4 regions of the Streptomyces sp. NPDC044921 genome follow, and region 4 is predicted to be linked to each of the others. Evidence: riboswitches for the same ligand, from Rfam matches in the RefSeq annotation. Region 4 holds a riboswitch; each other region holds the start of a gene.
What was found. Region 4 has a riboswitch for cyclic di-AMP ahead of AC07DA_RS27485 (M23 family metallopeptidase). Riboswitches for the same ligand answer to the same signal wherever they lie in the genome.

Region 1: another riboswitch for cyclic di-AMP. It lies ahead of AC07DA_RS18145 (M23 family metallopeptidase); the one in region 4 lies ahead of AC07DA_RS27485 (M23 family metallopeptidase).
Region 2: another riboswitch for cyclic di-AMP. It lies ahead of AC07DA_RS02200 (transglycosylase family protein); the one in region 4 lies ahead of AC07DA_RS27485 (M23 family metallopeptidase).
Region 3: another riboswitch for cyclic di-AMP. It lies ahead of AC07DA_RS25870 (transglycosylase SLT domain-containing protein); the one in region 4 lies ahead of AC07DA_RS27485 (M23 family metallopeptidase).

What each region holds. Positions count from the first base shown of each region.
Region 1 is NZ_JBWKIF010000010.1:203,282-206,467, forward strand. It holds gene AC07DA_RS18140 (alpha-galactosidase) at 1-1,231, shown strand, start outside; cyclic di-AMP (ydaO/yuaA leader) riboswitch at 1,549-1,704, shown strand; gene AC07DA_RS18145 (M23 family metallopeptidase) at 1,709-2,644, shown strand; gene AC07DA_RS18150 (SGNH/GDSL hydrolase family protein) at 3,024-3,186, shown strand, end outside.
Region 2 is NZ_JBWKIF010000001.1:457,248-460,433, forward strand. It holds gene AC07DA_RS02195 (transglycosylase family protein) at 1-952, shown strand, start outside; cyclic di-AMP (ydaO/yuaA leader) riboswitch at 1,181-1,346, shown strand; gene AC07DA_RS02200 (transglycosylase family protein) at 1,351-2,052, shown strand; gene eno (phosphopyruvate hydratase) at 2,350-3,186, shown strand, end outside.
Region 3 is NZ_JBWKIF010000018.1:15,674-18,859, reverse strand. It holds partial or broken gene AC07DA_RS25880 (GNAT family N-acetyltransferase) at 1-259, opposite strand, end outside; gene AC07DA_RS25875 (HAD family hydrolase) at 431-1,279, shown strand; gene AC07DA_RS25870 (transglycosylase SLT domain-containing protein) at 1,243-2,004, opposite strand; cyclic di-AMP (ydaO/yuaA leader) riboswitch at 2,008-2,186, opposite strand; gene AC07DA_RS25865 (polyprenyl synthetase family protein) at 2,691-3,186, shown strand, end outside.
Region 4 is NZ_JBWKIF010000020.1:38,876-42,061, reverse strand. It holds gene AC07DA_RS27490 (M16 family metallopeptidase) at 1-871, shown strand, start outside; cyclic di-AMP (ydaO/yuaA leader) riboswitch at 1,062-1,227, shown strand; gene AC07DA_RS27485 (M23 family metallopeptidase) at 1,240-2,028, shown strand; gene AC07DA_RS27480 (GntR family transcriptional regulator) at 2,216-2,902, shown strand; gene AC07DA_RS27475 (HPr family phosphocarrier protein) at 3,080-3,186, opposite strand, start outside.

The DNA.
Region 1 (3,186 bases), on a different contig from region 4:
CGCCTACCAGCGGGCGTACGTCGTCCCGGACGCCGACCGGGACCGGCCGGTGCTGTTCAACTCCTGGGAGGCCACCGAGTTCGACATCTCCGAGGAGCAGCAGCGGGCGCTCGCCGAGCGGGCCGCGGCCATGGGAGTGGAGCTATTCGTGGTCGACGACGGCTGGTTCGGGGCGCGCACCAGCGACCGGGCGGGGCTCGGCGACTGGACGCCCAACCCCGACCGCTTCCCCGGCGGGCTGAAGCCGCTCGCCGACCACGTGCACGGCCTCGGCATGCAGTTCGGCATCTGGGTCGAACCCGAGATGGTGAACCCGGACAGCGAGCTGTACCGCGCCCACCCCGACTGGGTGCAGTATCAAACGGGACGAAAGCGGACGGAGTTCCGCAACCAGCTCGTACTGAACCTCGCCCGGGAGGACGTCCAGGAGTACCTGTGGGAGCAGCTCGACGGGCTGCTCTCCAGCGCCCCCATCGACTACGTCAAGTGGGACTTCAACCGCTGCTTCACCGACGCCGGCTGGCCCGGCGACCCCTATCCGCAACGGCTCTGGGTCGAGCACGTCCGTGCCCTGTATGCCCTGCTGGACCGGCTCCGGGCCGCCCACCCGGGCGTGGCCTTCGAGTCCTGCTCGGGCGGCGGCGGGCGGATCGACCTCGGCGTGCTGAGCCGCACGGACCAGGTGTGGACCTCCGACAACACCGACCCGCTCGACCGGCTCGCCATCCAGCACGGCTTCAGCCAGATCCACCCCGCGCGGGTGATGGCCGCCTGGGTCACCGACAGTCCGAACGCCATGCTCAACCACCGGGCCAGTTCCCTGCGGTTCCGGTTCGTGAGCGCCATGGCCGGGGTGCTCGGCGTCGGTGGCGACCTCACCAAGTGGACACCGGAGGAACTCGCCGAGGCGCGGGAGTGGGTGGGGCGGTACAAGGAGATCCGCCCGGTGGTGCAGCGCGGCGACCTCTACCGGCTGCGGCCTCCGCAGGGCGGTCTGAGCGCCGTGCAGTACGTCCTCGGTGACGAGACCGTCGTCCTCGCCTGGCTCCAGGCGCAGCGCTTCGGCGAGCCCGTGCCGGCGCTCCGGCTGCGCGGTGTCGATCCGGCGGCGACGTACGAATGCCTCGAAACGGGCGAACTGTACCGAGGGGCCGTCCTGCTCCACCACGGACTGCGGGTCGGGCTGCGTGGAGACCTGGATGCCACCGTGGTCCGCCTTAAGCGGAAGTAGTCCCTCTCGTCCGAATAGGGCGATTCGGCCGCTTCGTCATAACGTGCCCCGGTCGCACGGGAGATGGGAGCGGGGTGCGTGACCATCGTCATACCCGTGACGATGTGTTGTTGCCATGCGCACGTAATTGTGGCGTTATTCAGGCCCATTGAGGAAAACGGAAGATCGGGATTCCACGCTCGGTGACGGGAAATGCGCCGACGTGGCGAGAAAAACGCGCTCACGGGCAACCGCAAGCTTGTCCCGTCGCGTCTTGGTCGCTTACGTTCCACACCGATCCGGACGGACGCCTAATCCTGCCGCCGCCCGGAGCCCGCACCCACTGACCCGACGTACGGCAGGAGCGGGGGACCCACAGGTAAGACGCCTGTTCCGGTTCCCGGAACGGGCTTGGGGTTAAGCCGCGCCCCGGCGCGGCCGGGCATCTCCAGCCCGCACCCGACAGCTCACCTCGCAGGCGACGGAGAGGAATACGCCATGCCCGCGAAGGGTAAGCACCGCCGCCCGAAGACCCAGCGTTTCACCCGCTCCATCGCCGTCGCCGGAACCGGTGGAGCGGCTCTCGCCCTGCCCCTCATGGGCGCCGCCGGTGCCCACGCCGCCACCCCGCAGTCGGCGCCGGAAAAGGCCGTCCGGTCCGTCCCGGCCGCCGAGCAGAAGACCGCGGAAAAGGCCACCGGCGCCCGCACCTACACGGTGCGGGCGGGCGATTACCTCGCGAAGATCGCCGACGACCAGAACGTCAGCGGCGGCTGGAAGAAGCTGTACTCCGACAACCGGGACGCCGTCGGCGACGACCCGTCGCTGATCCACCCGGGTCTGAAGCTCTCCCTCGGCGAGAAGGCCGCGGCGAGCGCGGCCGAGGCGCCGTCCGCGCCGAAGGCCCCGGCGGAGCGGTCCGCGAAGAAGTCCGCCCCGAAGCCCTCTTCCGCCGGTTCGCCGGCGAAGGCGGAGACCGCCCCGAAGCCGGCCGCCGCCAAGCCCGCCGCGCAGAGCAACGCCGGTGGCTACAGCTCCCCGGTGGACGGTGCCACCGTCGGCACCCCGTACCGCATGTCCGGCAGCATGTGGTCCAGCGGCTACCACACCGGCGTCGACTTCGTCGTCCCGACCGGCACCTCCCTCAAGGCCGTCGGCGCGGGCACGGTCGTCTCCGCCGGCTGGGGCGGCGCGTACGGCAACCAGGTCGTCATCAAGCTGAACGACGGCCACTACGCCCAGTACGCCCACCTGTCCCAGCTGTCCGTCTCGGCCGGCCAGACCGTGACCGCCGGGCAGCAGATCGGCCTGTCCGGCGCCACCGGCAACGTCACCGGACCGCACCTGCACTTCGAGATCCGCACCGCGCCGGGCTACGGCTCGGACATCGACCCGGTCGCCTTCCTGCGCTCCCACGGCGTCTCCGTCGGCTGACCAGGCCGCCGGCCACCCCTCCGGCACCCCCTGACCTGCCCGGCACGCCACCGAAGGCCGGACCCCTCCCCGGGGCCCGGCCTTCGGTGTGCGCGCCCGTCGGCCGGCTCAAGGGGGCGGCAACGGAACCTGCCGGACATCGACGTGCCGAGCGGGGTGGCGGTGTGGTTCCGGCAGCGGCGACGGCGCCAATCACAACTCCGGGTCTGGCGGTTCACCCGGGAACGCCCCTGACGGGCCGGCTATTCCGGAGTTGGCGAACACTTTAGGAGTGGCTCATCTCACCGCACGTCAACCCTTCCCTACGGTCGCGTAGGTCACATTCGAGGGTGAATCATGGGCGGTTGTGGCAGACGATTCGAAGAGTGACAGCAGATCAGTGATCGGGTCGTACGTGGCGGTGGGGGACAGCTTCACCGAGGGCGTCGGGGATCCCGGCCCCGACGGGGCGTTCGTCGGCTGGGCCGACCGGTTCGCCGTCCTGCTCGCCGACCTCCGGCCCGAAGGCGACTTCCGGTACACCAACCTCGCGGTGCGCGGGA
Region 2 (3,186 bases), on a different contig from region 4:
GCACCGTCGCCCCCGCCAGGCTCCGGCTCTCCTCGTCGCGGCCGGAGTGACCGGCTCCGCCATCGCGATCCCGCTCCTCGGGGCCTCCGGTGCCAGTGCGGCCGACGGCGCGACCTGGGACCAGGTCGCCGACTGCGAGACCGGCGGCGCCTGGAGCCAGAACAGCGGCAACGGCTACTACGGAGGCCTCGCGCTGTCCCAGGAGAACTGGGAGAAGTACGGCGGTCTGGACTACGCGGCCAGCGCCGACCTCGCCAGCCGCTCCCAGCAGATATCCGTGGCCGAGAGAATCCTCGCCGACCAGGGGGTCGGCGCGTGGCGCACCTGCGGGCTGCTCTCCGGCCTCGAACAGGGCGAGTCGAGCCCGGCCGACGGGTCCGGCTCGTCCGCCGGGTCCGCTCCGGCCGGCTCACCCGGATTGCTGGACTCGCTGGATCCGTCCGGGTCTTCTCCCTCGCCTTCGCCGTCCGCCACGGCGCCGTCCGACGGTGCGCCGACGTCTCCGGATGAATCGGCCAAGCCCGACAAGTCGTACAACCCGTCCTCCTCTCCTTCCGCGTCGGAGAGATCCGGCGGCTCACCCTCGGCCACGCCCGGGAGTGAGGCGTCCGGCAACTCCCGGCGGGACGGCGGCGCTTCGGACGTCACGGACACCGGCTCCGGCCGGCATCGCGGCCCCAGTGCCGACGAGAGCGCCGGATCCGCGGGCGGCTCCGGGAGCGGCACCCCGGGCCGGCACGCCTCGCGCGGCGACGCGGAGGCCGACGCGGCGTCCGAGGGTGCCTACATCGTGGGTGTCGGCGACAACCTCTGGTCCATCGCCGACTCCCTCCGCATCAGCGGCGGATGGCAGGAGCCGTCCACCGCGGGCGCGGAGGCCGCCGGCGGCGGACAGGACCTCATCGCCCCCGGTCAGACGCCTGGTGAAGCGGACGAAGCGGGCGAGAGGTAGCCGTTCGGACAGGGCGGGAACGGCGGCTCAAGTCACCCCGAAACCGGGTGAGTTCACGTCACATTTCGCGCTGAATGTCCGGTATAAGCGCGGTGAGAGATAGATCTCAGAAGCCCTGATCGTCTTTGAAATTCGGCGGATCACCTGCTTACGGTCGTGACCGCTCGCCACCGCGAGCCCCGGCTGCCGCAACGCCGAATCCTGCCAGCGGCCGCCCGGGAACAGTCGTCGCGTCAAGCGCCGTAGGCAGGAGCGGGGGACCCAAGGTAGGTGCCCGACCGGCCGGTTGGCCGGAAGGGCTTGGGGTGAAGCCGTGTCCCGTGAGGGACGCGGCCGGGCAACTCAACCGGCCCGAACCCGACAGCTCACCTCGCAGGCGTCGGTGAGGGGATCCATCCATGCTGTTTTCCGGCAAGGGCAAGCACCGTCGTCCGTCCAAGGCCACCCGTGCCATCGCCGTCGCCGGTGTCGCCGGCGCCGCCGTCGCCGCCCCGCTGATGGCGGCCGGCAACGCCTCCGCGGCCACCGCCTCCGAGTGGGACGCCGTCGCCCAGTGCGAGTCCGGCGGCAACTGGTCCATCAACACCGGCAACGGCTACTACGGCGGTCTGCAGTTCTCCGCCTCCACCTGGGCCGGCTACGGCGGCACCAAGTACGCCTCCACCGCCGACCAGGCCACCAAGGCCCAGCAGATCGAGATCGCCGAGAAGGTCCTCGCGGGCCAGGGCAAGGGTGCCTGGCCGGTCTGCGGCAAGGGCCTGTCGAGCGCCGGCTACACCGGCGGCGGCTCCACCGACTCCGGCAGCAGCTCCTCGCAGAGCCAGAGCCAGAGCCGGCAGAGCACCGAGACCCGCGAGACCCAGCAGCCGGCCTCCCGCTCCGACGAGCGCCCGGCCGCCAAGAAGACCGTCACCACCCCGACCGGCAAGAAGGTCAAGAAGGGCGACGGCGAGTACAAGGTCGTCAAGGGTGACACCCTCAGCTCGATCGCGGCCGAGGAGAAGGTCAAGGGCGGCTGGGAGAAGCTCTTCGAGCTGAACAAGGACATCGTCGAGGACGCCAACCTCATCTACCCGGGCCAGCAGCTGCACCTGAAGTAAGCAGCGGCCCACCCCGTCCCCACGGGCTCCCCGCCCCGGCGTGTTCCCCCGTACACGCCGGGGCGGGGTGTTTTCCGGGTGTTTTCCGGCCGGGCCCTCGGCGGAGGTTTCGGCCGGTCTTGGCGAACCGCCTTTGTTCCGTTCGGAAACAATTTACTCTCGGTTCTGTCCATGGGGTGGGCGACCCGGTGGCCGATCGCCCGGAGCCGGTTAGGCTCATGTCGCGAGCCACCGGCCCGCACCTCGCCGGGTCCACGCGACCCGCGTACCCCGCGTCACATCAAGAAGGAGATGCTCGTGCCGTCCATCGACGTCGTCGTAGCCCGGGAAATCCTGGACTCCCGAGGCAACCCCACGGTCGAGGTCGAGGTCGGCCTCGACGACGGCAGCACCGGTCGTGCCGCCGTCCCGTCCGGCGCCTCCACGGGCGCCTTCGAGGCCATCGAGCTCCGCGACGGCGACTCGAACCGCTACCTCGGCAAGGGTGTGGAGAAGGCCGTCCTCGCGGTCATCGAGCAGATCGGCCCGGAGCTGGTCGGTTACGACGCCACCGAGCAGCGCCTGATCGACCAGGCGATGTTCGACCTGGACGCCACCGACAACAAGGGCTCGCTCGGCGCCAACGCCATCCTCGGCGTCTCCCTCGCCGTCGCCCACGCCGCCTCCGAGGCCAGCGACCTGCCGCTGTTCCGCTACCTGGGCGGACCGAACGCGCACCTGCTGCCGGTGCCGATGATGAACATCCTGAACGGCGGCTCGCACGCCGACTCCAACGTGGACATCCAGGAGTTCATGATCGCCCCGATCGGCGCGGAGTCCTTCTCCGAGGCCCTGCGCTGGGGCGCCGAGGTCTACCACACGCTGAAGAAGGTCCTGAAGGGCAAGGGCCTGGCCACCGGCCTCGGCGACGAGGGCGGCTTCGCCCCCAACCTCGGCTCCAACCGCGAGGCCCTGGACCTCATCCTCGAGGCCATCAAGGAAGCCGGCTACACCCCCGGCGAGCAGATCGCCCTGGCGCTCGACGTCGCCGCCTCCGAGTTCTACAAGGACGGCGTCTACACCTTCGAGGGCAAGGAGCGCTCGGCGGCCGAGATGACCGAGTACTACGCGGAGCTCGTCGACGCGTACCCGCTC
Region 3 (3,186 bases), on a different contig from region 4:
GCGTCGGAGACCCCGAGCCCGATGGCCCGGCCCTGTCCCAACGGGCCGCTTCGTAGGGCAGGAAGCCGGCCGGCTCCGGGCCCTCGTAGACGACCGCGACCCGGGCCCGGGGCCTCACCCGACCGACGGCCTCGGTGAACTCCGGTTCCATGAAAGGGTTGCGTGGTGCCTTGGAGGCGGCGCGCAGCGCGCGCCAGCGCTCCCTTTCCCCTTCGCCGAGCTCCCCGGGCCCGGCCACGCGAATGCGCCCACTGTTCAACCTGACCCCCCGATCAAGTCCCCCCTGGACACTTGGAAGGTACCGCTCGATGCGGCCCCTCGGGTAGGTAGCGGACCATGTTGTTGCCAACCGGTGCAGAGGCCCTCAACCGGGCAATCGGCGTGCGCCGTGCGATGAAACGAACGGGCGCGTTGTCCGTATTCTCTGATCATGGCCGCACCCCTCGCATATTCCCTCATCGCCACCGACCTGGACGGGACGCTGCTGCGCGGCGACGACACCCTGTCCGACCGGTCCCTGACCGCGCTCGCGCGGGTGGCGGACGCCGGTGCCCAGCACCTCGTGGTGACGGGCCGCCCGGCGCCGAGAGTGCGGCCGCTCCTGGACGACCTGGGGTGCACGGGGCTCGCGGTGTGCGGGCAGGGCGCGCAGGTGTACGACGCCGGCGCGCACCGGCTGCTGTGGTCGGTCACCCTGGACCGGGAGCTGGCGGAGACCGCCCTCGGCAAGATCGAGGCCGAGGTGGGGGAGGTGTACGCGGCGGTCGACCAGGACGGGGTCGACGGGCTCACGCTCATCGAGCCGGGCTATCTCATGCCGCACCCGACGCTGCCCGCGGTGCGGGTCCACCGGCGCGACGAGCTGTGGGGCGAGCCGATCAGCAAGGTGCTGCTGCGCCACCCCTGCCTGTCGGACGACGAGCTGGCGGCGACGGCCCGCTCGGTGGTGGGTTCACTGGCGACGGTGACGATGTCGGGGCCCGGCACGGTCGAGCTCCAGCCGTGCGGCGTCACCAAGGCGACGGGCCTGGCGCTGGCCGCCGAGCACCTGGGGCTGCGGCCGGCCGACACCATCGCCTTTGGTGACATGCCCAACGACATCCCGATGTTCGACTGGGCGGCGCACGGCGTCGCGATGGCCAACGGTCATCCCGAACTCAAGGCCGTGGCCGACGAGATCACGCTGTCGAACGAGGACGACGGCATCGCCGTCGTCCTCGAGCGACTGCTGGGCGGGGCGGCTCAGTACGGGCCGTTGACGTTGTCGATCGAGCCGTAGCGGTCGGCCGCGTAGTTGCAGGCCGCCGTGATGTTGGCGACCGGGTCGTACGGGTCGTAGGGGGTGCCGGGCACGTGGTAGGCGGCGAAGGTCGGGTCGATGACCTGGAGCAGGCCCTTGGAGGGGGTGCCCTTGGCGGCGTTCGAGTCCCAGTTGTTGATCGCCTGCGGGTTGCCGGACGACTCCCGCATGATGTTGCGGTAGATGCCGTCGTACGATCCCGGAATGCCCTTCTGGGCCATGATGTCCAGCGCCTCGCGGATCCATCCGTCGAGGTTGTTCGCGTAGGTCTTCGCGGCGACCGGGGTGGCCCGCGTCACGCCACCGGCCGGCTTGGCCGGGGCGGACGACTGCGTGGCCTTCTTCTCGTCGGCGGCCTTGGCCGTCGCCACCTTGAGCTTCAGACCCGCGTGGATCACCCTCGGGTCGTCGCCGACGGCGGCGCGGTTGGCCTTGTACAGCTGCTTCCAGCCGCCGGACACGTCGTACTTCTCCGCGATGCCGTAGAGCGTGTCGCCCTTGGCCACGGTGTACGTGAGCGACGTGGCGGGCTGGGCCGCCTGCCGCACGGTCTGCGCGGCGGGCGCGCTCTGGGGCTCGGCGGCGTTCGCGTGCGTGGCGCCGAGGAGCGGCAGGGTCAGTGCCGCTCCGCCGGTGCCGACGGCGACGACACCACGGGTGATCGGGTTCCTGCTGGGGCGACGGTGCTTACCTCGTCCGGGCATGGCGATGTTCCTCTCCGGCGCCTGCGAGGTGAGCTGTCGGGTTCGGGCCGGGAGGTGCCCGGCCGCACACGGCGTGGTGCTGTCGTGCGCGGCTTCACCCCGAGCCGGTCCTTGTCGCGGACCGGCGACTTACCTGGGTCCCCCGCTCCTGCCCTGCGTGAGTGAGTCGGTGTGTGTGGGGAGTCCGGGCGGCGGCAGGATTCGGCGGTCCGCCGGACTGCGCCGGAACGTATGCGACAGCACATGCCGGGAACAAGCGCCGGAGTCACACAGGGTGCCGGATGACCTTGGTCAGAGGGCAAACGGCCGCTTGATCCTTTGCGCGAGCCAAGGCTCAACTCGCTTTCCGCGGAAGGAGGGAGCGTTCGGCGCCCGGGGGCGGCCGCGAAGCGGACGAAGTGATTCAATTCACTGATCACGACCTCGGGCGCAATGTTCCGTAAAGGGTGTTCGCTTCGTCAATGTCGCAAATCCCACATAGGTCGCGAATTCCTGGTAAGTCGGAACATGTCCATTCTTATGAGCCGATCGAAAACATAGCGGTCGTGATCGGATACCACCCGGCCTGTAACCATGGGCGCTGGCGGTGATCGAAACGTGACCGGATACGCTGACTCGAGTGATGTCAGCGACCTATCGACAATCCGCGTAAGCACCGGCAGACACCAGCAGACAGGAGACCCCTCGTGACCGACGTCGGGCCGTTCGGGCTGAGCGTGCGGGACCAGGCTCTGGAAGCCGATGTCCAGGCCGGACTGGCGGCTGTCGAGGAAGGCCTGCTAGAGGCCACCAAGAGTGAGGTGCCCTTCATCACGGAGGCCGCCCAGCACCTGGTGCGGGCCGGTGGCAAGCGGTTCCGGCCGCTGCTCGTGATGCTCGCCGCCCAGTTCGGCGACCGGTACGCACCCGGCATCGTGCCGTCGGCCGTCGTCGTGGAGCTGACCCACCTCGCCACGCTGTACCACGACGACGTCATGGACGAGGCCGCCGTCCGCCGCGGGGTGGACAGCGCCAACACCCGCTGGGGCAACTCGGTCGCGGTCCTCACCGGTGACTTCCTCTTCGCCCGCGCCTCGCACATCCTGGCCGACCTCGGCCCGGAGGCGGTGCGGGTGCAGGCCGAGGCGTTCGAGCGGCTGGTGACCGGGCAGATCCTGGAGACGGCCGGACCGCAGGACGGCC
Region 4 (3,186 bases):
GGACTCGCGCATGTCGCGGCCCCGGCAGGGCACCGAGGAGACGGTCGCCGCGATCGACTCCGCGGCCGTCCGCGCCTTCTACGAGAAGCACGTCCGCCCCGCGACGGCCACGGCCGTGGTGGTCGGCGACCTCACGGACATCGACCTGGACGCCCTGCTCGGCGACACCCTGGGCTCCTGGACCGGCTCCTCGGCCGAACCGCGCCCGGTGCCGCCGGTGACCGCCGACGACACCGGCCGGGTCGTCATCGTGGACCGCCCGGGCGCCGTACAGACGCAGCTGCTGATCGGCCGGATCGGCCCGGACCGGCACGACCGCGTCTGGCCCGCCCAGGTGCTCGGCACATACTGCCTCGGCGGCACGCTCACCTCCCGGCTGGACCGCGTCCTGCGCGAGGAGAAGGGCTACACCTACGGCGTGCGGTCCTTCGCCCAGGTGCTGCGGTCCGCGCCCGACGGGTCCGGTGCCTCGATGCTCGCCATCAGCGGGTCCGTGGACACCCCCAACACCGGCCCGGCCCTCCAGGACTTGTGGACGGTGCTGCGCACCCTCGCCGCGGAGGGGCTGACCGACGCCGAGCGGGACGTGGCCGTGCAGAACCTGGTCGGGGTGGCCCCGCTGAAGTACGAGACCGCCGCGGCCGTCGCGAGCACGCTGGCCGACCAGGTCGAGCAGCACCTGCCCGACGACTACCAGGCCACGCTGTACCGCCAGCTCGCCGCGACGGGCACGGTGGAGGCCACGGCGGCGGCCGTCAGCGCCTTCCCCGTGGACCGTCTGGTGACCGTCCTGGTGGGCGACGCGGCGCAGATCAAGGCACCGGTGGAGGCCCTGGGCATCGGTGACGTCAAGGTCGTGGCCGCCGAGTAGCGGCACGCGCGCAGGGGCCCTGGTTGTCTTCCAAGGCACCAGGGCCCCTTTATGCCCGAATTGAGGCGGGAGTTGCCTGTCTGCCCTGTGGGATGCGCTACAAAACGCCCGATCCGTTTGGGAATTGAAAGTGCCCCCGCTTAGCGTCGTCCGGGCTGTTCGTCAGGCAGTGCGCCGCACCCGCGGCACCGGACAGTCATCGCCGAGTCCCCGTACGGCGCGAGCCAGGGGAGCCGGGGACCCAACCGCAGTCCCTGGGGTGAATCGGACGCCCGCGCGAGTCGCGAGGGAGTCCGTAGGAGACCTTCCTGCTCCGAACCCGTCAGCTAACCCGGTAGGCGAGAGGGAAGGAAAGGACCAGCCACTTCATGGCGTTCACACGCGCCACCGGCAAGCATCGCCGTCCCAGCAGGATCCAGCGCGGCACGGCCCGCGCGGCGGGCGTCGCGGCTCTCGCCACCACCGGTGTGATCGGCACCGTGGCCGCCCCGGCCTTCGCCGCCTCCGAGCCCGCCGTCGAGCAGACCGGCCTCACCCCGGTCGTCACCATGGGTGACACCGTGGCCCGGCAGATCGACGCCCAGGCCGTCGCGCAGAAGCAGGCGGCCGAAGAGGCCGCCGCCCGCAAGCAGGCCGAGGAGGCCGCCCGCGAGCGCGCCGCCGAGTTGGCCGAGAAGGCCAAGGAGGCCGCCGAGAAGGCCCGTGAGGCCAAGGAGCGCGCCGCCCGCGAGGCCGAGCGCAAGCGCCTCAACAGCTACGTGTCCCCGATCCCGGGCTCCTACGTGTCCACCGGCTACAAGGCAGGCGGCGCCGTCTGGTCCTCCGGCAGCCACACCGGTATCGACTTCCACGCCGCCAGCGGCACCCCCGTCCACGCGGTCGGCGCGGGCACGGTCGTCGAGGCCGGCTGGGGCGGCGCCTACGGGAACCAGGTCGTGATCAAGATGAACGACGGGACGTACACCCAGTACGGCCACCTGTCGTCCGTCGGTGTCTCGGTGGGCCAGCAGGTCACCCCCGGCCAGCAGATCGGCCTGTCCGGCGCGACCGGCAACGTCACCGGCCCGCACCTGCACTTCGAGGCCAGGACGAGCCCCGAGTACGGCTCGGACATCGACCCGCTCGCCTACCTCCGCTCGCACGGCGTGAGCCTCTGACGCCACCCGCTGCGCATCCGAAAGGCCCCGGCTCACCGAGCCGGGGCCTTTCGGCATTCCCGGTGCCGCTGTCCAAAAAATATCCATGGATTCCGGGCTGCCGTCGGAAATTCCGGCTGATTGCAATAGAGTCACGGAACAGGCGTCACGCGTCGGCGTTTCACGGGGATTAAGCGGAGGTCGGGTCATGCGTATTCCCGCGCACTCGGTGTGCACGGCCATCCGGGACGACATCGTCGCGGGTGTGCACGAGCGCGGCAGCCGCCTCACCGAGGAGCTCCTCGCGCGCCGCTACGGCGTCTCGCGCGTCCCCGTGCGGGAGGCCCTGCGCACGCTGGAGGCCGAGGGCTTCGTGGTGACCCGGCGGCACGCGGGCGCGTGCGTGGCCGAACCCACCGAGCAGGAGGCCGCCGACCTGCTGGAGATGCGCGCGCTGCTGGAGCCGCTCGGTGCCGCACGCGCCGCCCAGCGCCGTACCGAGGCCCACCTGAAGGTGCTGCGCGGCCTGGTCCGGCTCGGCCAGGAGCGCGCCCGCCGCGGCACCAGCGACGACCTGCGCTCCTTGGGCGGCTGGTTCCACGAGACGCTGGCGCAGGCCTCCGGCAGCCCCGCCCTGATCGCGATGCTCACCCAGCTGCGCCACAAGATCGCCTGGATGTACGCGGTGGACGCGCCGGCCGATCCGGTGGCGTCCTGGACCGAGCACGGCGCGATCGTGGACGCGGTGGCGCGCGGCGACAGCGAGCGCGCGCGGGCGGTCACGGCGCAGCACACCGAGCGCGCCACGTCCGCGCACCGGCTCCGGCTCGGCGTCGCCGCCGAGCGTGTGAGGAACTCGCAACATCCCGTAAACACGGCGGGCCTGCGGCATTAACACGGAAGCCGTATACAAAGAAGGGGATCCGCCGGGGGATTATTTCTGCTGCCGATTTTCCGGCAGCCCGCGTGAATTCTTGAGCTCAAATTGATTGAGGGCGGGGCCGGAGAAGAGTGAAGCCGCGCCGGCCGATAGGCCGGCGCGGCTTCACCCGCGGAAAACCGCTCGAACGACTCAGACGGTCTCGGGCAGCTCCTCGAGGCCCTCGGAGACCAGCTTCGCCAGCCGGTCCAGGGCGGCGTCCGCACCCTCCGCGTCGGAGGCGAGGACGATCTCCTCGC